DNA from 4 places in the Pseudomonas sp. PP3 genome. Region 4 is predicted to be linked to each of the others. Evidence: predicted binding sites of a transcription regulator. Region 4 holds the regulator's gene; each other region holds the start of a gene.

Region 1 (4,682 bases), 2.3 Mb from region 4:
CTTGGTCAGCACCACGATGTCAATGCGACGGTTGACCGGGTTGAACGGGTGCTCGCGGTCGAACAGGGCCGATGAGGCATAACCGACCACCCGCGCCACTTGAGCATCCGGATAGCTGCCCGCCACCAGGGCTCGGCGAGCGGCGTTGGCACGGTTGGACGAGAGTTCCCAGTTCCCAAAATCGCCAGTGCCGCTGTACGGCTTGGCGTCGGTGTGGCCGCTGATGCTGATCTTGTTCGGCACCGCTTTGATGGTGTCGGCCATGGCTAGCAGGATGTCCTCGAAATACGATTTCAGCCGCGCAGAACCCGAGTCAAACATCGGCCGGTTTTCCGCGTCCACGATCTGGATGCGCAAGCCGTCCGGGGTGATCTCGAACATGATCTGGTCTTTGAATTTCTGCAGCTGCGGGTTCTCTTCGACCTTGTTCTGCAGTTCTTGCAGCAACAGTTCCAGGCGCTCCTTCTCGACCATTTCGGCCATGCCTTCGACCTGTTCGGCGTCGACCGTCACCTTGTCCGGCTGCGGCTGGGACTTCACCTCGGGGTTGAGGGTGTTTTCCGGCGCCAGGGTCGGCGTACCGCCCAGGTCGATGATGTACGGCGTACCGCTTTCGGAGAAGCCGATCGGATCTTTGAAGTAACCGGCGATGGCGATCTTCTGTTCCGGCGTTGCCGTGGACAGCAGCCACAACACCAGGAAGAACGCCATCATCGCCGTGGCGAAGTCGGCGAAGGCGATTTTCCAGGCGCCCCCGTGATGCCCACCGGCGATGCGCTTGACGCGCTTGATGATTATCGGCTGGTTATTTTCCATAACTTAACGACCGCGAACCGCTTGTTCCAGCTCGGCGAAGCTAGGACGGTGCGCCGGGTACAGAACCTTGCGTCCGAACTCCACCGCCAGCGATGGCGGCATGCCGGAAGCCGAAGCGACCAGCGACGCCTTGATGGCTTCGTAGACGTTCAGTTCTTCCTTGGCATCGTGGGCCAGGGAATGGGCCAGCGGGCCGAAGAAACCATAGGCGGCGAGAATACCGAAGAAGGTACCCACCAATGCCGCACCGACGTGCAGGCCAATGGATTTCTGATCGCCCTCGCCCAGGGAGGCCATGGTCACCACGATCCCCAATACCGCCGCGACGATACCGAAACCTGGCATGGCGTCGGCGATGCCGTTCACCGCGTGGGACGGGTGCTCGAGGTCTTCCTTGAGGCTGTACAGTTCCATGTCGAACAGGCCTTCCAGCTCGTGGGGAGCCATGTTGCCGGAGGACATGATGCGCAGGTAATCGCAGATGAATGCGGTCATGCGTTCGTCTTTGAGGACCGTCGGGTACTTGGCGAAGATCGGGCTCGCGGCGGCATCTTCGATGTCGCCTTCGATGGCCATCATGCCTTCACGACGACTTTTGTTGAGGATCTCGTAAATCAGACCGAGCACTTCAAGGTAGAAGCCGTGGGTGAAACGCGAACCGAACATGCTCAGCGACTTCTTAAGCACGTGCATGGTCATGTAGCTGGGGTTGGCCTGCAGGAATGCACCGAGGGCCGCACCACCAATGATCAGCACCTCGAAAGGCTGGATCAGGGCGGCAATTTTGCCGTGGGAGAGCACGTATCCGCCGAGCACGCTCGCGAATACGACGATGATGCCGATTATTTTAGCCATAGGTAGGAGAGCACTTACTGAGTCGGGTTCAAGGTCATATTCGGAAGTTAAAAAATCTCTTCTTCTACTTATCGGCAAAACTGCGCCAGACTATAGCCAGTTCAGGCGAAAAGCCAATTTGACCCATTCCGGGCGTAGGTAATGCAGACGATGATCGCCTCCAGACATGGTTAACGAAACGAACGTCCCGACCCCAAAACCAACCACTCTCCAAGACTGGGTCAAGCTTCTGGATGGCGTGCGCCTGCCGGTTCCGCAGGCCAGTCACGACCGTGTCTGCCGGGCGCTGCGCGACAGTCGCAGCTCCCTGCGTGATATCGCCGACTTGATGCAGGACAGCCCGGCCCTGGCCTTGAGCGTGATCCGCGAAGCCAACCGCCACACCCACGGCAGCATGACCGAGCCGGCGGAAAACCTTGAGGTGGCGATCAATCGCCTCGGCTTGAAACGCACCGAAGAATTGCTCGCACGCTTGCCCGCCAAACCCATGGCCGAGATTCCCAAGGCGCTGCGTCAGCTGCAGATGATCAGCCAACACGCGACGCAACAGGCCAACGGTTTTTTCGCCAGCCGCCTCGCACGCCTGTGGCAGGATATTCATTGGGGCAGCCTGCTGTTTCTGTCGCCGCTCTGGCCGCTGGCACTGACGCACCCGCAACTGCTCGAAGAGTGGGAACTGCGGGTCATCCATAAAGGTGAGTCAGCGCGCAAAGTCGAAAAGCAGTTGTTTGGCGCACGGCTGCTGGAAATCGGCCTGGCCCTGGTGGATACCTGGCGCCTGCCGATCTGGGTGCAGCAAGGCTATAAACTGTTGCTCACCGAGCAGCGGGAACTGGTCAAAGTGCTGCGCATTGCCCGCGACAGCGAACATCCGTTGCGCCAACAAAATCGCCTCGATGACGATCCGACCTTGCGCCGCTGGCTCAACCAGCCGGCCAACACGGTGCTGCTGGCCAACGGGCTGGCGCTCTCGGCGCAACAGGCCTGGGACAGCCCGCACAGCGAGCGCTGGCAGTACCTCACCAGCCTCTACCTGCAAATACCCATGGATGAGGTGCAACAACAATTGCACCAGCAGGCCGCCAACAGCGCCCGCCATCACGCCATGCCCGACCTCTGGCACCCTGCCGTTGCGTTGCTCTGGCCGTGGGGCACGCATCGCGTTCACGCCGGACTGCTTCCGGCCCCGGCGCCGACCGCTGATGACCTGGCCCGGTGGCGCCGGCAATGTGCCGAACTGCTGGTCGAGCCGAGTCGTTTCACCAACGCCATGCACCTGACCACCTCGGCCCGTGACGCGCTGGTCGCGTGCGGCATGCGCCGGGTAATGATCCTGATGGCCGATCGCACCCACGCCAACCTGCGGGTGCACCAGACCGCCGGGTTGCCGAAAGAAGCGGCCGGGCTGAATTTCGTGGTCAGTCAGAGCAGCGTCCTGCAACGACTGCTCGCGCAACAGGCCCAGGTGCGCCTGACACCAGACAACAACGCACAATTTTCCGCCCTGCTGCCCAACAGCCTGCGCTCACAGTTCAGCGGCGAACACCTGATGCTGCGCTCGCTGGTCAACAATGGCCGGGTGATCATGATTGTCGTGGCGGATCAGGGCGGCGGACCTTTTTCGGAAATTACCGTACAAGCCTTTGGCAAAACTGCGCAATGCATCGAGAAAGCCCTGCACAGCTTTAGCCACCGCGGCCAGTGAGGCTGCGTTACAATCTTCCCTTTTTGTGCCCTGGAGACCTCACATGTCTGACTTCTCTGGCTTGCCGCTGGTGATCGAGCCGAGCGACTTGCTCCCTCGCCTCGACGCCCGCGAACTGATTCTGGTGGACCTGACCAGCAGTGCCCGCTACACCGAAGGGCACATTCCCGGTGCGCGTTTTGTCGACCCCAAGCGCACGCAACTCGGTCAGGCACCTGCGCCGGGCCTGATGCCGCCGCAAGCGGCGCTGGAAGCGTTGTTCGGTGAACTGGGCCATAACCCCGACGCGGTCTACGTGGTGTATGACGACGAAGGCGGCGGTTGGGCCGGTCGCTTTATCTGGCTGCTGGATGTCATCGGCCACCGCAAGTACCACTATATAGACGGCGGCCTGTCGGCCTGGCTGGCTGAAGGCCTGCCGATGTCGATCCAGATCCCGCCAGCCGTGGGCGGCCCGGTTGCCCTGACGTTGCACGACGAACCCACCGCTACACGCGAGTACCTGCAAAGCCGTCTCGGCGCCGCTGACCTGGCGATCTGGGATGCCCGCGGACCGCTGGAATATTCCGGTGAGAAAGTGCTCGCGGCCAAGGCCGGGCATATCCCCGGCGCGGTCAATTTCGAATGGACGGCGGGCATGGATCAGGCGCGCCAACTGCGTATACGCACTGACATGCCGCAGATCCTCGAAAAACTCGGCATCACGCCGGACAAAGAAATCATTACCCACTGCCAGACCCATCACCGGTCGGGCTTCACTTATCTGGTGGCCAAGTCCCTCGGTTATCCGCGGGTCAAAGGCTACGCCGGTTCCTGGGGCGAATGGGGCAATCACCCTGACACGCCTGTCGAGCTTTAAGGTTTTTAAGGACACCCAATGAAAGAGCGTTTGTTTATCCTCAGCCAGTACCTGCTGCCCCATCACTTGCTCTCGCGGCTGGCCGGCTGCATCGCCGAATGCCGCGTTCGCTGGTTCAAGAATGCCTTTACCGCCTGGTTCGCCAAGCGCTATCAGGTGGATATGTCCCAGGCACTGGTCGAAGACCTGACCGCCTATGAGCACTTCAACGACTTCTTCACCCGCGCCTTGAAAGACGGCGCCCGCCCGCTCGACGAAACCCCGGGCGCGGTCCTCAGCCCGGCCGACGGTGCGATCAGCCAACTCGGCCCGATCGAACACGGTCGCGTGTTCCAGGCCAAGGGCCACAGTTTCAGCGTGCTGGAACTGCTGGGTGGCGACGCGGCCAATGCTGCGCCGTTCATGGGCGGTGATTTCGCGACTATTTACCTGTCGCCGAAAGACTAC
Region 2 (4,682 bases), 350 kb from region 4:
CACTGAAAACCGCCCCGGGGATCAACAAACTGTGGCGAATGCCGGGCCTTGTACACAGACGATGATGTTTGGCATCCAGATACGTGCGCACGCCACCGCTGGCAGGGGCGTAAAACATGGTTATGTCAGCGATATGCACGATGAACACTCCTCCGGTCCGTTGCTCTCCATGGGTTGACCTTAATGAAGAATAGATGTTCGGTTGGGGTTTGGAGGGTAGGGGAACAACGGAGTTTTTGCGGTGGGTTGCGGGCCGCCTTCGCTGGCGAGCCAGCTCCTACAGTCGATCTCCAGTGTCACAAAGATCCCGGTAGGAGCTGGCTTGCCAGCGATGGGGCCGGTGAAAGCGCCTTAGATCCTGAAACTACCGACCAACTGCTTCAGCCGCGCCGCCTGTTGTTCCAGGTCCGAACACGCCCGCAACGTCGATTGCAGGTTTTCTACACCTTCCTGGTTTAGCGTGTTGATTTCGGTGATGTCGACGTTGATCGACTCGACCACCGCCGTCTGCTCTTCGGTTGCGGTCGCCACCGACTGGTTCATGCCGTCGATTTCACCGATTCGCTGGGTCACGCTGCCCAAACGCTCACCCGCCAGATTGGCGATGTCGACGCTGTTCTGACTGTGACGCTGGCTGTCGCTCATGGTACTGACGGACTCGCGCGCACCCACTTGCAGTTCCTCGATCATGGTGTGCACCTGTTGCGCTGACTCCTGGGTGCGGTGCGCGAGGTTGCGCACTTCATCGGCCACCACCGCAAACCCGCGCCCGGCTTCACCGGCCCGCGCCGCTTCGATGGCGGCATTGAGCGCCAGCAAGTTGGTCTGCTCGGAAATGCTGGTGATCACTTCGAGAATCTGTCCGATGTTCACGGTCTTGCTGTTCAGCGACTCGATGTTGCTGCTCGAGGCGCTGAGCATGCTCGACAGCTGGTTCATCGCGGCAATGCTGCGATCCACAACCTGTTGACCGTCTTCGGCCAGGTGGCGGGCGTCAGTGGCCTGGTTCGACGCTTGCGCGGCGTTGCGGGCGATCTCCTGGGTGGCGGCGCCGAGCTGGTTGATTGCCGCAGCCACGCTGCTGGTGCGCGAAGCCTGCTGGTCAGAGTTGAACATTGATGAGTTCGAGGCGGCCACCACACGCAAGGCCACTTCGTTGACCTGGCCGGTGGCCGAAGACACTTCGCGGATCGAGCCATGGATGCGCTCGACGAAACGGTTGAACGCCGTGCCGAGGGCACCGAATTCATCGTTGTTGACGATGGTCAGGCGTTTGGTCAGGTCGCCATCGCCGTCGGCAATGTCGGCCATGGCGCGGGTCATGACGTGCAGCGGCTGGATCAGCAGACGAATCAGCATGCCCAGCAGTGCGATGACTATCGCTACCGCAATAATGGTCGCAATGATTGCCGAGGTGCGGAATTGGCTGAGCTTCGAGAAGGCTTTGTCTTTGTCTACCGAAAGCCCGATGTACCAGTTGACCGAAGACAGGCCTTTGATGGGGGTGAACGTGACGATGCGGGTTTTGCCATCGACCTCGGTTTCACTGAATTCGCTGCTGATGCGAGGGGTGTTGTCCGGGTAAGCCTCGGATAGGGATTTCATGACCCGCGTTTTGTCCGGGTGCACCAGGATCTTGCCGTCGGCGTTGACCAGGAAGGCATGGCCCATGCCGTCAAAGTCCAGCGCGTTCAGGCTGTCTATGATCATTTGCATACTCAGGTCGCCGCCGAGTGCGCCGATGTTTTGACCGTCTTTGAATACGCGGTGGACGATGGAAATGACTTGTTGACCGGTGGCCATATCGATGTAGGGTTCGGTCAATACCGAACCGCTTGCTTGCTGGGCGCTCTTGTACCAATCCCGGATGCGGGGGTCAAAACCCTCTGGCATCCTGGCGTCCGGACGGATGATAAAGACGCCATCGGCGCTGCCCATAAAGACGCCCATGAAGGCCGAGGCCAGCGCCTTCTGTTCGAGCAGCTTGGTAATGTTGCTCGTGTCCGCATTCAGAGCTACGTTTTGTGAGAGATTTTCAATCAACAGGCTGCTTCCGTTCAGCCAGGTCTGGATGTTGTTGGCAGTCACACTGCCCATTTCATGCAGGTAGTTGTCCAGGTCATTACGGATCGCATTACGTTGCTTGTAGTCGTTATACAAAGTAAATGAAGCGAAAACAGCAGTAACGATGAGGGCGGCGGCAAGCAGGATTTTATGGCTGAAGCGCATATTTTTATTCATGGATTGAGGCTCCGATAAGGTCTCAATGCCCACGGCGTGCTTTTATAAAAGGAACACGTCACGGGCGACGGTGAAATCAGGTTGAAAATTCCGTCCTCGCCCTAGCGGATTATCAACGCAGTTCAGCCTCTGATATCGGCAGTGATCGATCAAAGTTTAACCATGGGTGACCAAATGCCTGATTCATTGCAACTTGTTATCGGCGCCGATCTCTCGGGGCAACCTATCGCCCAGGCCATGCGCCTGGCCAACCGCCACGGTTTGATTGCGGGGGCAACGGGGACCGGCAAGACCGTGACCCTGCAACGCATGGCCGAAGCTTTCAGCGATGCCGGCGTAGCGGTATTCGCCGCCGATATCAAAGGTGACTTGTGTGGCCTGGGCGCCGCCGGCAATCCCCAGGGCAAGATCGCCGAGCGAATCGCCGGGATGCCCTGGCTGAACCACAAGCCTCAGGCTTATCCGGTGACCTTGTGGGACATTCATGGGCAATCCGGTCATCCATTGCGCACAACCTTGAGCGAAATGGGGCCGTTACTGTTGGGCAGCCTGCTGGAGCTGACAGACAGCCAGCAGTCGGCGCTGTACGCCGCGTTCAAGGTCGCCGACCGCGAAGGCTTGTTGCTGCTGGACCTGAAAGACCTGAAGGCACTGCTCAATCACCTGAAGGACCATCCGGAGCTGCTCGGCGATGATGCGGCGCTGATGACCACCGGTTCCAGCCAGGCCCTGCTGCGCCGCCTGGCGACACTCGAACAGCAGGGCGCCGAGGCGCTGTTCGGTGAACCGGCGCTGCAACTCGAAGACATTCTGCAGCCGACGGTCGACGGGCGTGGCCGCATTCATCTGCTGGATGCCAGTCGGCTGGTGCATGAAGCGCCGAAGGTCTACGCGACATTCCTGTTGTGGCTGCTGGCCGAACTGTTCGAGCAATTGCCGGAGCGCGGCGATTCGGACAAACCGTTGCTGGCGTTGTTTTTTGACGAAGCGCACTTGTTGTTCACCGGCACCCCCAAGGCGTTGCAGGATCGGCTGGAACAAGTGGTGCGGCTGATTCGTTCGAAAGGCGTGGGTGTGTATTTCGTTACCCAGTCGCCGGGCGACCTGCCGGACGATGTCCTGGCACAGCTTGGCTTGCGTGTGCAGCACGGCTTGCGCGCGTTCACCGCCAAGGAGCAGAAATCCCTGCGGGCGGTGGCTGACGGTTTCCGGCCCAACCCGGCGTTCGACGCGCTGTCGGTGCTGACAGAGCTGGGTACTGGTGAGGCGCTGGTCGGCACGTTGCAGGAAAAGGGCACGCCAGAGAGGGTCCAGCGCGTGCTGGTAGCACCGCCACAATCGCGAATCGGGCCATTGAGCGAGACCGAGCGTACGCTGCTGATAGCGGGTTCGCCGTGCAAGGGGCGGTACGACAAGCCGATTGATCGCGAGTCGGCTTATGAGGTGCTGATGGGCCGCAAAGGACTGGCGCCAGAGCCCGAGGCGGCACCGGGCAAACCGGCTGCGCAAGAGCCAAGCTTCACCGAGCAGGCTGGGGAGTTTCTCGGCACGGCGGCGGGTAAGGCGCTGAAGTCCGCGATGCAGCAGGCGGCGAATCAGATAGGTCGCCAGTTGGTGCGCGGCTTGATGGGGTCTTTATTAGGTGGCAACAAACGCCGCTGAATGCAAAAGATCGCAGCCTGCGGCAGTTCCCCCAGTGGGCGCTGCCGCAGGCTGCGATCTTTTGATCTGGCGGTTAAACCTTGGGCCGGGCATGCGCCGCCAATCGCTCCAGCGCCGCCCGCAGGTTCGGATCACTGATGCCATCGGCCGTCGCTTGAATGGTCGCCGCCGCGTCATTGGACAAATCCATGGTGTGTCCGGCCGCACCTTGCTGAACGGTCGGCGGCTGCACCTTGAACAGGATTCGCGTGAGACTGGCGAACTCGTCGAACATCTGCAGTTGCCGTTGCAGGCGTTTTTGCTGGTAGCGCAGACGAGTGGCCCAATGGCCGTCCGTCACGATCAGCAGCAAACTGCCTTCGCGCCAAGACGCGACATGGCAATGCTCGCGAGCGGCGGGTTGCAGCTGGCTTTCCAGCAGGCGTTGCAGATGACCCAGGCGTTGAGCGTGGCCGAGAATGGCTTTGAGCGGCTTGGCTTCGCGAAGGAGAACGGCGGGTGCTCTGGCCGTAAGAGGGCGAAATGCCATGATCAGACACCTGAAGTAACAGAGCCGCCATGGTAGCAGAAAGCGCCGAATGCACTCGCCCATTGCTTTTGTGGATGCTTTACCCATTAAATCAATAACTAACTTCTGCCCTGGATGGGTTGAAGTTGAGCAAAACGCCCCTATTTTAAGTGAGCCCCGTCAAAGCGCAGTGCCAGCATCGTGGAATATCGCCACTTTCCTCACCACCGTTTCCGGGTAGAATGTTCGTTCGCATGCGGCCATGAGGGCT
Region 3 (4,682 bases), 180 kb from region 4:
GGGTTGCTGGTGCAATGGCCATTGGGCTGGCTATCCGATCGCTATGACCGGGCGTTATTGATTCGTTGTTTTGCGTTCAGCCTGGCGCTCGCCGCCATGCCGCTGGCGATCATGAAGCAGGTGCCGCTGGAGGTCTTGTTCATCGCCGGTTTCCTGTGTTCGCTGGTGCAGTTCTGCCTCTACCCGTTGGCGGTGGCGTTCTCCAACGACCACGTCGAGGGCGATCGCCGGGTTTCGCTGACGGCCATGTTGCTGGTGACTTACGGCGTGGGTGCCAGTATCGGGCCGCTGGTGGCTGGTGTGCTGATGAAGTTGTTCGGCAGTCAGATGCTTTATGCGTTCTTCAGTTTCTTTGCGTTGGTGCTGGTGTGGCGCATTCGCCCGAAAGCGGTGACCAACTTGCATCAGGTCGACGATGCACCGCTGCATCACGTTGCGATGCCAGACAGTATGTCGAGTTCACCACTGGTGGCTGCTCTCGATCCGCGGGTGGATGAGCAAGTGGTACACGATCAGATGCAGAACCCGGTTCCCCCTGAGCCGACGCCCGATCCCGAGTCACCCTCTGATACTCCGCCAGAAGATCCGGATGCGGGGAGGGAGCAGAGCTTCACCGAAGCCAGGCCTTAACCTTCAGCCAAAAAAAAACGGGCAGTCACCGCGAGGGACTGCCCGTTTTTATTGATGCGTTGCTATCAGAAATCGTCTTTGTCGAAGCGGCGTGCTTCGCGCTGCAATTGATAGACGAATCGCTCGACCTGACGCTGCACCAGCCCGCTCATGTTATGGAAGCGAACACCGGCGAACGTCGTGGAGATTCTTTCTTCGAAGTGCAGGTAGCGCAGTTCGACCGGGGCCGTCATTTTGCCGAAGGGCAGGGCGGCCGAGAAGCGGTCATAGACCTGACCCAGTTGCAGGCTGCCGGTGATGTCGCCTTCGAAGCGCAACTTGCAGCCGGTAGCCGAAATGTCCAGCAGTTTGCCGCTGATAGGGGCCTTGAGTTTTTCGCCGTCCAGGTCAACGTTGACCAGTTGGGCCAGCTTCAGCGCCGCGCGGAACGCATTTCGGCGCTGGTGGTAAACCACTTCATCGGGCAGCGTGCCGCGGTAGCAACGAGCGCCACCGGTTTCGTCGATGGTCAGCGGACCATTGCTTTCCCAGGCGATGCGTACGCCCTCGTGAAAGCCTTCGACCTTGAAGGGTTCGCCGGCCAGCAGAAAGCGCTCGCCGTCACGGGGGATCATTTCGTCCAGGGCAATCATGTTGCTTTCACGGTCGATGTCCACCAGATAGCTCTGGAAGCGCTGGGTGCGCTCATGGAACGTGATGATCAGCGGGTCATGACTTTCTTGCAGCTGGCGCAGGTTGCCGGAGATTTCCAGGGGCGTGCTGAGCACCTTGGGTGGCTGCGGAGCATCTTCCGCATTTAAGGCATTGGACACGGTTAATCAATCTCCAGACAAATTTTGACTACGACTAGCCAGCATATTGCCAGCATGTTTCGCGTCTTGATAGAGCACGCTCATCGATGGGCTCAAGCCTGACTGAGCGGACGCGGTTTCACAAGCTTGGAAAATGTTCCGCTGGCATCGTAGAGCGCTGGAGGTTCGCCGCCGGTAAGGATTTTCAGCTGGGTGGCCGTGGCGACCTGCTGAACCACGATCGACTGACCGTTGTTGGCATTGGCGGCCTGGCACTGGGACAGAAGGTCGGTGAGGACATCACTTTGCGCCAGCAACGCTTCGCCAACGCTGGACTGGCTGGCGAGTTGCTCCAGACCACTGCGGTTGGTGGGCAAATTGAGACTGGCAAGAATTTCGCTGCGCTTGCGGCCATGCTGTTCGAGCAAGATGATCAATGCCTGCTTCTGCGCCAGGATGCCTTCGAGCAGGTTCATGTCGCGACCATGCAAGGCAAGGGATTCGGTGCGCAGTAGCTCCAGCAATTGTTGCGCCGGAGCAAAATCGTCGGTGATCAGTTGCAGTAAATTAGTGTCGTGCATGGCGGGCCTTGGGGTTTAAGCGTCCAAAAGCCTCGCGCCGGCCGTGGCCTAGCGCTGGGCTTCGAAGTTGAGCAGTTTGCTGGCTACACGGTTGCTGTCGACTTTATAGCTGCCATCGGCAATCGCTGCTTTCAACTCGGCCACCCGGGCTTTGTCGACAGCTGGCTGATCGCGCAGCGTATCAGTGACCTTCTGCAACTGTTGAGCCTCATTGCTGAGATGTACCGATTCCCCGCTCGTGACGGTGCTGGCCTGTTCGGCCGGGGTATTCAGCGGCGCGGATTTGCCGGCATCGGCGGTTTCCTTGGCAACGCTGGTACGTGTACTGCCCGTGAGTGACGAGGAGCTGTTCAAACGGCTGAAATCGATGACCATGATAAAAAAACCTCTGGGAATTTGGACGCTTGCCATGTTTTCGGCCATACCCGGAAAAACTTTAGGCTCAATTATCAATGAGCTTGCGCGCGCCAGCGCTTGCCCTGCATAGGGCACAGTTTAGGGAACAGCCTCCGTTAGCGCCACATCTGCACAAGCAGAGCGCCCTACATGGACACCTCGACCTGCCCCGGCGCGATGACTTGCGCCTTGATCACTCGATTTGAATTGAGATTTTTCACCCGGATTTGTTCGCTCAAGCCACCGTTGGCCAGTGCTTCGCCGGGCATTCGCACGCTGAGCGTACCACTGCGGGCGGTAATCACCACCTGATCGCCTTTGCGGATGACTTCCGCCTGTTCGATGTGCACCAGGCTGATGACCTGGTCGTTGACCATTGGTCGGGTCAATCGCTGACCGATCGCCTGATCCAAAGACGTCAAATAGCCCTGGCTGAGCAGGCTGACATCGCGCTCACGCAAGGTGACGTCCGCGGGTTCGACAATACCGGCACGGCGCAGGGGCCGGGTGGTGGTCACAACGTCGCGAAACAGGCGAACTTGAGCGGGTACGAAGACAGTCCACGGGGATGTTCCCTCACAGCGGACCTTGACCGTTACCCGGCCCAACGGCTTGGCCGGACTCTCCAGAGTGGCTGTCAATTCCTTGTCGCACATCGGCATGCGCAGGCGTGGATCGAGCTGGTTGACCTGGATCTCGTAGCGACCTTCCGTTTGACTGGTAGCCAGATAGTCTTCTACGGTGAACTCAAGAAAGCCCTGAGTGACGCCGATAAGCATGTCAGGCAAGGTAACTGTGTCGGCAAGGGCAGGGCTGCCAGCGTTGAACAGGCAAGCAGCGGCGAGCACACCGAGCCATTGGCGGCAGGGTGTGATCAGGCGTCGAAAAAATGTCGGTTCTGTGTTCATAGAAAGATAAAAAGCAAGCGCCGTGCCGTTTAGAGATGAATGTGCGTCGCAACAACACTTAGCGTTGGTGTAGGAGTCTGGGCATGGCTGGTGTAATGGATTCGGTGAACCAGCGCACGCAACTGGTGGGGCAGAATCGCCTTGAGCTGTTGTTGTTCCGTCTCGACGGCCAGCAGCTGTATGGGATCAACGTGTTCAAGGTTCGGGAGGTGCTGCAATGCCCCCAACTGACGCTGATGCCCAAATCCAGTCCTGTCGTGTGCGGCGTGGCAAATATTCGGGGGGCGACCATTCCGATCCTGGATCTGGCAATGGCGACCGGCTCCGGTGCTTTGAAGGACAAGAACAATCCCTTCGTGATCATCACGGAGTACAACACCAAGACCCAGGGTTTCCTGGTGCGCTCGGTGGAACGCATCGTCAATATGAACTGGGAGGAGATCCATCCGCCACCCAAGGGGACGGGACGCGATCACTACCTGACGGCAGTGACGCGGGTCGACAATCAGTTGGTGGAAATCATCGACGTCGAGAAGGTGCTGGCGGAAGTCGCACCGACACCGGAAGCGATTTCGGCTGGCGTGGTGGATGTCGAAACCCAGCACAAGGCGCTTTCTTTGCGCGTGCTGACGGTCGACGATTCGTCGGTGGCGCGCAAGCAGGTGACGCGTTGCCTGCAGACGGTGGGTGTGGAAGTGGTGGCGTTGAACGACGGTCGGCAAGCGCTGGATTACCTGCGCAAACTGGTCGACGAGGGCAAGAAGCCGGAAGAAGAGTTCCTGATGATGATTTCCGACATCGAGATGCCGGAGATGGACGGGTACACGCTGACGGCCGAGATCCGCAACGACCCTCGCATGCAAAAGCTTCATATCATCCTGCATACTTCGTTGTCCGGTGTGTTCAATCAGGCGATGGTCAAGAAAGTCGGTGCCGATGACTTTCTGGCCAAATTCCGACCTGATGACCTGGCATCCCGGGTAGTTGACCGGATCAAAGCAGCAGATATCAGCTAGGGGCGTTTGGCCCCCGGCAGTCAACACGATTTAAGAGGCGGCAGCATTGTCTACGGGTAATTTGGATTTCGAACAGTTCCGGGTATTCCTGGAAAAAGCCTGTGGCATTTTGCTCGGTGAAAACAAGCAGTATCTGGTCTCGAGCCGTCTCAACAAACTGATGGAGCAGCAAGGCATCAAGTCCCTGGGTGAGCTGGTGCAGCGTATCCAGACGCAGCCGCGCAGTGGTTTGCGCGAGATGGTGGTGGACGCGATGACGACCAACGAAACCCTGTGGTTTCGTGACACCTATCCGTTTGAAGTCTTGAAGAACAAGGTGCTGCCCGAGGCGATCAAGGCCAGTCCCGGCCAGCGTCTGCG
Region 4 (4,682 bases):
AGGTGCAGGTGCAACCTCGTCGGCCGATTGCGGCTCGGCCAGACGGGCCAGTGCCGCGAGCAATTCCGGTGTAGCAGCCGTGATCGGGCTGCGTTCGCGGACTTCGCTGAACATGCTGTTCACCGCGTCCAGCGCTTCAAGAACCACGTCCATCAATTCCGAGTCAACGCGACGCTCACCCTTGCGCAGGATGTCGAACACGTTCTCGGCGATGTGGCAGCACTCCACCAGCTCGTTGAGCTGGAGGAAGCCGGCGCCCCCTTTTACAGTGTGGAAACCGCGAAAAATTGCATTGAGCAAATCCGCATCATCCGGTCGGCTTTCCAGCTCGACCAGCTGTTCGGACAGTTGCTCTAGAATCTCGCCGGCCTCAACCAGGAAATCCTGAAGGATCTCTTCATCGGCGCCGAAGCTCATTAATGGTGTGCTCCTACAGGTCTAAAAACCCAAAAAACCTAAAATTCTAAAACGCTAAAATCCCAGGCTGGATAACAAATCGTCCACATCGTCCTGACCGGACACAACGTCTTCTCTTTTATCGGCATGAATCTGCGGACCTTCACCCTGAGAGAGATGTTTTTGTGGATCTTTTTCTGCAAGCATCGCTTCACGGTCATGTTCGATGCCCGCAAAGCGGTCCACCTGGCTGGCCATGAGTACGAGCTTGAGCAGGTTGCTTTCAACTTCGGTGACCAGTTGGGTCACACGCTTGATCACTTGACCTGTGAGGTCCTGATAATCCTGGGCCAGCAGGATGTCGTTGAGGTTGCCCGACACGGCACGGTTGTCTGTGCTGCTGCGTGCCAGGAACCCGTCGACGCGCCGGGCCAGTTCGCGGAACTCTTCAGCGCCGACTTCGCGACGCATGAACCGCCCCCAATCCGTGCTCAAGGCCTGGGCTTCGTCGGCCAGGCTGTTGACCAGCGGCGTGGCGTTTTCCACCAGGTCCATGGTGCGGTTGGCCGCGGCCTCGGTCAGCTTGACCACATAGCCCAGACGCTCGGTGGCGTCGGTGATCTGTGACACCTCCTCGGCTTGCGGCATGTGCGGGGCAATCTGAAAATTGACGATCGCGCTATGCAGCTCGCGGGTGAGCTTGCCCACTTCCTGATACAGGCCGCGGTCACGGGTCTGGTTGAGCTCATGGATCAATTGCACAGCATCGCCAAACCTGCCTTTTTCAAGGCTCGCGACCAGTTCGACGGCGTGTTTTTTCAGGGTCGATTCAAAATCGCCCTGCGAAGATTCGTTATGCCCCATAGCTCCCCCGTGGCGCAGTTCAACCGATGCGTTCGAAAATCTTCTCGATTTTTTCTTTCAACGCCTGGGCCGTGAAGGGTTTGACCACATAGCCGTTTACACCGGCCTGGGCCGCTTCGATGATCTGCTCGCGCTTGGCTTCAGCGGTCACCATCAGCACCGGCAGGTGCTTGAGCTTTTCATCGGCACGCACGTGGCGCAGCAGATCGATACCGGTCATGCCAGGCATGTTCCAGTCGGTCACCAGAAAGTCGATGCTCCCGCTGTTGAGTACCGGAATGGCGGTAGTGCCATCGTCGGCCTCGACCGTGTTGGTGAACCCAAGGTCACGCAACAGGTTTTTTATGATCCGCCGCATCGTTGAGAAGTCATCAACGATGAGGATTTTCATGTTCTTGTCCAATTCGACCTCCAAGCAGACTAAAACGCGCCCAGCACCTGGACGCGCCATTTCAATCAATCTGGCAAAGCACTCAATGACTGTCTGGAGTACAACGAAGCGAGACCGGCGCGGTTCATCACCCCACCAGCCACGTCGCAGTGCCCCCACACTGCCTTCAGCGCGCTCGCCACTCTCCCAAACGCCCCCGCAAACGGGCTGCGCACTGGCTATGTAACTGGCTGACCCGAGATTCGCTGACCCCCAGGACCTCACCGATTTCCTTGAGATTCAACTCTTCGTCGTAGTACAGCGCCAACACCAGTCGCTCACGCTCCGGCAAATTGGCAATCGCGTCCGCCAGCGCTGCCTGAAAGCGTTCATCTTCCAGATCGCGTGACGGCTCGAGGTGAGCACTCGCGCCATCCTCGTGCAGCCCTTCGTGTTCGCCGTCCTGCAACAGATCGTCGAAACTGAATAAACGGCTGCCCAGGGTGTCGTTCAAAATCCCGTAGTAATCGTCGAGACTCAATTGGAGTTCGGCCGCAACTTCGTGATCTTTAGCGTCACGGCCGGTTTTAGCTTCAATCGAGCGGATGGCGTCGCTGACCATGCGGGTATTGCGGTGGACCGAGCGTGGCGCCCAGTCGCCCTTGCGCACTTCATCGAGCATGGCGCCGCGGATGCGGATGCCCGCGTACGTCTCGAAACTTGCGCCTTTGCTGGCGTCGTATTTGGTCGAAACTTCCAGCAGGCCAATCATCCCGGCCTGGATCAAGTCTTCGACCTGGACACTGGCCGGCAGACGCGCCAGCAAGTGGTAGGCAATGCGTTTGACCAGCGGCGCGTAACGCTCGATCAGCTCGTACTGCGCATCGCGTGCCGATTTCTTGTAGAGGTTGTAGCCGCTGGCTGTCATAGCACGGGTCCTGCCGTTTGTTGCACGAGGCGCTCGACGAAGAACTCCAGATGCCCGCGCGGGTTGGCGGGCAGCGGCCAGGTGTCGACCTTCTGCGCGATCGCCTTGAAGGCCAGCGAGCACTTGGAGCGCGGGAACGCTTCGTAAACGGCACGCTGTTTTTGCACGGCCTTGCGCACGCTTTCGTCATAAGGCACGGCGCCGACGTATTGCAGGGCGACGTCGAGGAAGCGATCCGTGACTTTGGTCAACTTGGCGAACAGGTTGCGCCCTTCCTGCGGGCTCTGGGCCATGTTGGCCAGGACGCGGAAGCGGTTCATGCCGTAGTCGCGGTTAAGCAGTTTGATCAACGCATAAGCGTCGGTGATCGAGGTCGGCTCGTCGCAGACCACCAGCAACACTTCCTGGGCCGCACGGACAAAACTGACTACCGAGTCACCGATACCCGCAGCGGTGTCAATCACCAGCACGTCGAGGTTGTCGCCGATGTCGCTGAAGGCCTGGATCAGGCCGGCATGTTGCGCCGGGCTCAAGTGAACCATGCTCTGGGTGCCGGACGCGGCGGGAACGATGCGGATGCCGCCCGGGCCCTGCAACAGGACGTCGCGCAGCTCGCAGCGACCTTCGATCACGTCGGCCAGGGTACGTTTGGGTGTCAGGCCCAACAGAACGTCGACGTTCGCCAGCCCCAGGTCGGCGTCCAGCAACATGACGCGCCGGCCAAGTTCAGCCAAAGCCAGGGACAAGTTCACTGACACGTTAGTTTTCCCGACGCCACCTTTGCCGCCGGTCACCGCGATCACCTGTACGGGATGCATGCTGCCCATGTTATTTCTTTACCTTGTCTTGCATAGACGGAGGCCACATTACTGGCTGCGCGTTCGTAAACCGAACAATGCATGGCAGACCATCGATGTAGGTACAAAAACTATTCATTGTTACCTCAGCCTACCTGTTTGGTGGGGCTGTGGTAGATATCAGCGAACATGTCAGCCATGGCTTCTTCGCTGGGTTCTTCCTGCATTTGCACGCTGACGGCGCGGCTGACCAGTTGATGACGACGCGGCAGATGCAAATCATCCGGAATCCGCGGGCCATCAGTCAGGTAGGCCACCGGTAATTCATGGCTGATGGCCAGGCTCAGCACTTCGCCCAGACTTGCCGTTTCATCCAGTTTAGTCAGGATGCAGCCAGCAAGCCCGCAGCGCTTGTAACTGTGATAAGCGGCGGTTAGAACCTGTTTCTGGCTGGTGGTTGCCAGGACCAGATAATTTTTTGATTTTATGCCTCGTCCGGCCAGGCTTTCGAGCTGCATGCGCAGAGCCGGATCGCTGGCCTGAAGGCCGGCGGTATCGATCAGCACCACGCGCTTGCGCAGCAGGGGTTCCAGCGCTTGCACCAGCGATTGCCCCGGATCAACGTGGGTCACCGGCACATTGAGAATCCGACCGAGGGTCTTGAGCTGCTCCTGGGCACCGATGCGGTAGCTGTCCATGCTCACCAGCGCGATATTCTGCGCGCCGTACTTGAGCACGTAACGGGCAGCCAGTTTGGCCAGGGTGGTGGTCTTGCCCATGCCGGCAGGGCCGACCATGGCAATCACCCCGCCCTCTTCCAGCGGCTCGATTTCCGGCGTGGCGATCATCCGCGCCAGGTGCGCCAGCAACATGCGCCAGGCCTGACGGGGTTCTTGAATGTCGGTGATCAGCGCCAGCAGGTCGCGAGACAACGGCCCGGACAAACCGATACGTTGCAGACGACGCCAGAGGTTGGCCTGGCCCGGGCTGCTGCCTTGCAGCTGATTCCACGCCAGGGAGCCCAGCTGTACTTCCATCAGCTCGCGCAGGCTGTTGAGCTCGAAACGCATCGAGTCAAATACCCGGGAATCCATCGCGGCCGCCGGAGCCGGAGCTGGCGCAGGGCGACGAGGCTCGGCGTAGGTCGGCTCGATCAGCGGCTCGGCTGCGGTGAGCGGCAAACCGGCGAACAATTGGCGATTGGTGGCGTTGTCGCTTTCGCCGTCGCTGCGCAGGCTCAACTCGGCCTGGGCGGTGACGATGCGCGACTGGGTCTTGCGCAGCTCGTCTTCGAGCTCCATGTTCGGCACGCGTGGCGCCAGCGCCG

What was found. Region 4 encodes FliA, which starts transcription of late flagellar genes. Its sites were predicted from a motif close to CTAAAGTTTNNNNNNNNNNNGCCGNTAA; they were not measured.
Region 1: a site for FliA is predicted at 1,740-1,767, ahead of motA (flagellar motor stator protein MotA). Genes of this name have one in related genera too.
Region 2: a site for FliA is predicted at 2,374-2,401, ahead of KHO07_RS05995 (methyl-accepting chemotaxis protein). Genes of this name have one in related genera too.
Region 3: a site for FliA is predicted at 2,415-2,442, ahead of flgM (flagellar biosynthesis anti-sigma factor FlgM). Genes of this name have one in related genera too.

The regions. Positions count from the first base shown of each region.
Region 1 is NZ_HG995459.1:5,805,901-5,810,582, forward strand. Features, by position in the region: gene motB (flagellar motor protein MotB) at 1-816, opposite strand, end outside; gene motA (flagellar motor stator protein MotA) at 820-1,671, opposite strand; gene KHO07_RS26360 (HDOD domain-containing protein) at 1,838-3,376, shown strand; gene KHO07_RS26365 (rhodanese-like domain-containing protein) at 3,420-4,235, shown strand; gene asd (archaetidylserine decarboxylase) at 4,254-4,682, shown strand, end outside.
Region 2 is NZ_HG995459.1:1,295,184-1,299,865, forward strand. Features, by position in the region: gene KHO07_RS05990 (glycosyltransferase family 1 protein) at 1-148, opposite strand, end outside; gene KHO07_RS05995 (methyl-accepting chemotaxis protein) at 352-2,241, opposite strand; gene KHO07_RS06000 (helicase HerA-like domain-containing protein) at 2,416-3,903, shown strand; gene KHO07_RS06005 (DciA family protein) at 3,977-4,432, opposite strand.
Region 3 is NZ_HG995459.1:1,466,221-1,470,902, forward strand. Features, by position in the region: gene KHO07_RS06785 (MFS transporter) at 1-630, shown strand, start outside; gene KHO07_RS06790 (flagellar brake protein) at 696-1,442, opposite strand; gene KHO07_RS06795 (flagellar protein FlgN) at 1,535-2,002, opposite strand; gene flgM (flagellar biosynthesis anti-sigma factor FlgM) at 2,051-2,377, opposite strand; gene flgA (flagellar basal body P-ring formation chaperone FlgA) at 2,545-3,306, opposite strand; gene KHO07_RS06810 (chemotaxis protein CheV) at 3,390-4,322, shown strand; gene cheR (protein-glutamate O-methyltransferase CheR) at 4,369-4,682, shown strand, end outside.
Region 4 is NZ_HG995459.1:1,646,274-1,650,955, reverse strand. Features, by position in the region: gene KHO07_RS07650 (chemotaxis protein CheA) at 1-417, opposite strand, end outside; gene KHO07_RS07645 (protein phosphatase CheZ) at 472-1,260, opposite strand; gene KHO07_RS07640 (chemotaxis response regulator CheY) at 1,280-1,651, opposite strand; gene fliA (RNA polymerase sigma factor FliA) at 1,818-2,558, opposite strand; gene fleN (flagellar synthesis regulator FleN) at 2,555-3,385, opposite strand; gene flhF (flagellar biosynthesis protein FlhF) at 3,502-4,682, opposite strand, start outside.